2 regions of the Streptomyces sp. NBC_01445 genome follow, and region 1 is predicted to be linked to the other one. Evidence: riboswitches for the same ligand, from Rfam matches in the RefSeq annotation. Region 1 holds a riboswitch; the other holds the start of a gene.
The links. A riboswitch is a leader RNA that binds a small molecule or an ion and turns the genes downstream of it on or off. The one in region 1 is predicted to bind cyclic di-AMP.
Positions count from the first base shown of each region.

Region 2: it holds a riboswitch for cyclic di-AMP, as region 1 does, so the genes downstream of both, OG574_RS12225 (M23 family metallopeptidase) here and OG574_RS45025 (transglycosylase SLT domain-containing protein) in region 1, are expected to answer to the same signal.

Region 1 covers NZ_CP109485.1:9,839,231-9,841,426, forward strand. Annotated here, with positions in the region: gene OG574_RS45025 (transglycosylase SLT domain-containing protein) at 267-1,022, opposite strand; cyclic di-AMP (ydaO/yuaA leader) riboswitch at 1,025-1,189, opposite strand.
Region 2 covers NZ_CP109485.1:2,628,964-2,631,159, reverse strand. Annotated here, with positions in the region: gene OG574_RS12230 (tyrosine-protein phosphatase) at 1-398, opposite strand, end outside; cyclic di-AMP (ydaO/yuaA leader) riboswitch at 807-987, shown strand; gene OG574_RS12225 (M23 family metallopeptidase) at 991-1,797, shown strand; gene OG574_RS12220 (SGNH/GDSL hydrolase family protein) at 2,003-2,196, shown strand, end outside.

The DNA.
Region 1 (2,196 bases):
GGCCACGGCATCATCGACGCGCTTCAACTGGCAGTCGTCGGGCTTCCGTTCAGGCGGAGTGGACCGCGGCGTCCTCCGTGCTGAGACGGGGGGAGCCCTTGGAGCGCAACTGCGCTGCCACCGGATCCGCGGGACGCCGCGTGTGTCAGTCCGTCACCGACTGGCACGCCGCCGCGACCTCCACCAGGAGGTCCTCCTTGCAAGGCACGCACGGCGCAAGCCTGGTCTGCCTGCGACGACTGCGAGCCTCATTGTGGAACCGGCTGTCAGTACGCGCCGTTCACGTTGTCGATCGAGCCGTACTTGGCGGCCGCGTAGTTGCAGGCTGCGGTGATGTTGGCGACCGGGTCGTAGCTGTTCATCGACGTGCCGGGCACGTGGTACGCGGTGAACGTGGGGTCGATGACCTGCAGGAGCCCCTTGGACGGGGTTCCTGCGACAGCGTTGGAGTCCCAGTTGTTGATGGCCAGCGGGTTGCCGGAGGACTCGCGCATGATGTTGCGGTGGATGCCCTCGTAGGTGCCGGGAATGTTGTGCTTGGCCATTATGTCGAGCGACTCCTTGATCCAGCCGTCGAGGTCGTTGGTGTAGGTCTTCTTCGCCGGGGCAGCGGCGAGCGTGGTCCGCTGCTCGGAGCGGTCGGCCCGCTCGGCGGACGCCCTGGTGGCTGCCGGCTTCTCTGCGGGCTTGGCCGGGCTCTTCTTGCCGAGCGTGAGCTTGACACCGGGGTGGATCAGCCCCGGGTTGTCACCGAGGGTGGCTCGGTTGTCCGCGTACAGCTTTTTCCAGCCGCCGCTCAGAGAGTGCTCTCGGGCGATCTTGGCGAGGGAGTCGCCCGCGGCGACGACGTACGTCGTGGGGGCCGCGGCGCTCTTTGCGGCCGGGGCGGCCTGCGGCGCTGCGCCGGCGCTGGTCGCGCCGAGCACCGGGAGAGCGAGCACAGCGGCGCCCGTGCCTGCGGCGGCGATTCCCCGGGTGAGCGAGATGGACTTGGGGCGGCGGTGCTTTCCCTTTGAGGGCATGACGAGTTCCTCTCCGTCGCCTACGAGGTGAGCTGTCGGGTTCGGACGGGAGATGTCCGGTCGCACTGCGAATGCGACTTCACCCCGAGCCGTTCCGGAAACCGGGTCGGCGGCTTACCTGGGTCCCCCGCTCCTGCCGTGCGTAACCGAGTGGGTGGGAGGGATTCCGGACGGCGGCAGGATTCGGCGTTCCATCCGGATTGACGGTGACATTAGGCGAGAAAGCGCGGAGAGAACAAGACCAGAATTCCCATAGCGAAATGTGAGAGCCCTGACTTGGGCGACCAGAACCCGCAGCTCTCTTTGATCGAAAAGCCCAACCTTCTTTGATTAGAAGGGAAGTGGGCTCAGCAGAGCTCGGGGCCCGCGTCCGTCCGTGTGACACGGTTCACTGAATGGGATGTGGGTTGCAATCCCAGTCGATGGCGTATCGGAGGGGGATATTTCGTAGGAATATCTCGCTATATAGGCAGATCGCTCCGTACGCCTCTAATCGTCCGAAAAGGGATTTTGTAGAGCAAGACGGACATAGTGCTATGTCGCATTCAGTATCAAAAGGGGCGTATCGCCATCAATGCTGGCCCGGTCGCGCGGCCCGACGGACGTCCCGCTGTGCGGTTCGTGAGCGGTGTCGATCGGGGTGGTGCCTGAATGTGGCCTTGGGTGGTTCGGCTGGGGGATCGGCGGAGGTGAGGCCGGCGGGTTCCGTCATCGGAGTGCACTTCCCGTCGGCCTGTTGAGCTCGCGGGATACCCGGGGCGGGATAGGTGAGGGCTCCGATGCTGAGCCCGGAGATATTGCCGGCTCAGGATGTGCGCGAGCTCAGAAGACGGTCTGCATGTGATGGGGATTCAGTTGCCGATCGTCGCTGGTATGCCAGTGAAGGTCTCGGCTCGGACCGGGAGGAGGCTGCTGAAACCCTATGCAGACTACGGGTTTCCGGGCAGTTATCTATCTGCGTGGGAGGCCTGGTCGATCCCGGGCCTCAGTGGTCGACACGGCGAGGAACGGGAATTCCGCACGCACCTGCGCCGGGTCGGATTCGAACCGAAGGTCCGCCGCGAAGAAGCTCAGGAATAGGGGCAGTTGCTCGGGCATGGAACGTGACGGCAACGTCGGAGTTGCGGCGCCGGTGCAGATGCGGACAGAGGAGGAACTCGGCTGGGCGCGCGGC
Region 2 (2,196 bases), 7.2 Mb from region 1:
GCGATGATCGCCCGGTACGACGTGATCATGCGGTCCGCGGCCTGGCCCTCGGAGAGGGCGGCGCGCAGCTCGTCGAGGTTGCCGTCGCGCACCATCTGCCAGAACTCGGCCCCGTCCGCGGGGTCGGTCAGCGGCAGGTTCACGTTCCGCACGCCGGGCAGCGTGACGTCAGGGCCTTCGAGGCGCTGGTCGGCGGCGTTGCGGAAGTCGAAGATCGTGTGCAGCCCGAGCGAGGAGAGGAACGCGGCGTCCTCATCCGTGGCGTGCGCGAGGTGACCGCTGCGGAACAGCACGCCCTGCTTGACCCGACGGCCGTCCACAGTCGGGAGGCCACCCACATCGCGGAAGTTGCGCACTCCGGCCAACTCGGGCTCGGTGGACGGGACCTGCTGCGTCACGGGGGCTCCTCCCGGTCGGCCGCGGCGCTGCTCGCCTGCGGGCGCCTTCGACGATACGACATGGCTGCCAGGGGCAACCATGTGAGAGGCGGCAGGCGATTGCGTATCGAATGCCCGAAATGAACCGATAGATAGGCAATCATGGCGTACGGGGTAACTAACTCTGAAATGGCACCATATGGTAGCCGATAGGTGAGCAGGGTCATAGCGGTGACCGTGTGTGGCGGCGGAGCCGAATGTATTTCCAGCAGGTATCGCAGTCGCAAAGATCGTAAATAGACGGAGCGTGACGTCCTTTTCCGGAAAACGCCGTTTAAGGATCAAGAACCGGGCTGTCCAAGGGATTTCGCGCCTTGTCCCCGCGCTCCCCGCTCGCTTACGTTCAGCGCAATCCGGACGGACCGCCTCATCCTGCCGCCGCCCGGAATCCGCACATCGATCCGTGCTCGGCAGGAGCGGGGGACCCAGGTAGACCGCCGTATCCGGCACACCGGCCACGGCTCGGGGTGAAGCCGTGCCCGAAAGGGGCACGGCCGGGCAGCTCCAGCCCGAACCCGACAGCTCACCTCGCAGGCGACGGAGAGGAATCCCCATGCCCGCGAAGGGTAAGCACCGCCGTCCCAAGTCCCAGGGCTTCGCACGCGTGATCGTCGTTGCCGGAGTGGGTGGCGCCGCGCTCGCGCTGCCGCTGATGGGTGCCACCGGCGCCCACGCCGCGACTCCCGCGGCCGCTCACTCGGTCGTGAAGGCCGCGGCCGCTCCCGCCGCTGCCAAGACCTACGCCGTCAAGGGCGGGGACACCCTTTCGAAGATCGCCGACGAGCAGAACGTCAGCGGCGGCTGGAAGAAGCTCTACTCCGACAACCGCTCGGTCATCGGCGGCGACCCGTCCGTGATCCACCCGGGCCTGAAGCTGACGATCGGCCAGAAGGCCGCGGCCACCGCCACTCAGGCCTCCGCGCCCAAGGCCGCGGCGGCGACCACCACTGGTGCCGGCTACACGCTGCCCGTCCAGGGCGCCTCCATCGGTACGGCGTACAAGACCGCGGGCGCCATGTGGTCCAGCGGCTACCACACCGGTGTCGACTTCGTGATCCCGACGGGCACCCCGCTCAAGGCCATCGCCGCGGGTACCGTCGTGTCGGCCGGCCTTGACGGCGCGTACGGCAACGAGGTCGTCATCCAGCACGCCGACGGCAAGTACTCGCAGTACGCCCACATGTCGTCCCTCTCCGTCTCGTCCGGGCAGACCGTGACCGAGGGCCAGCAGATCGGCCTCTCCGGCGCGACCGGCAATGTCACGGGACCGCACCTGCACTTCGAGATCCGCACCACCCCGAGCTACGGCTCGGACGTGGACCCGGTCGCGTACCTCCGTGCGCACGGGGTCTCGCTCTGACTCCGACGATGTGACGTCGTTCCGACCCTGACGGTGTGACGTGAAGGGGCGGGTCCGGTTCCGGGCCCGCCCCTTCGGCGCAGCCTCCTCCGCATCCCCGTCGTATTCCTGAAATCGCGAAACTGACCAGGTGGGCTATATCACGCCCCGTCAACCCCTTCCTACGGTCGCGTAGGTCACATCGCAGGGTGAAAGATGTGTGGTCGTGGCAAACGAATCGAGATCACTCAGCGGCGGCACGATTCGGTCCTACGCGGCGGTGGGGGACAGCTTCACCGAAGGCGTCGGGGACCCCGGTCCGGACGGGGCCTTCGTGGGCTGGGCCGACCGTCTCGCCGTCCTCCTGGACGACCGGACCCCCGAGCACTCCTTCCGGTACGCGAACCTCGCCGTGCGCGG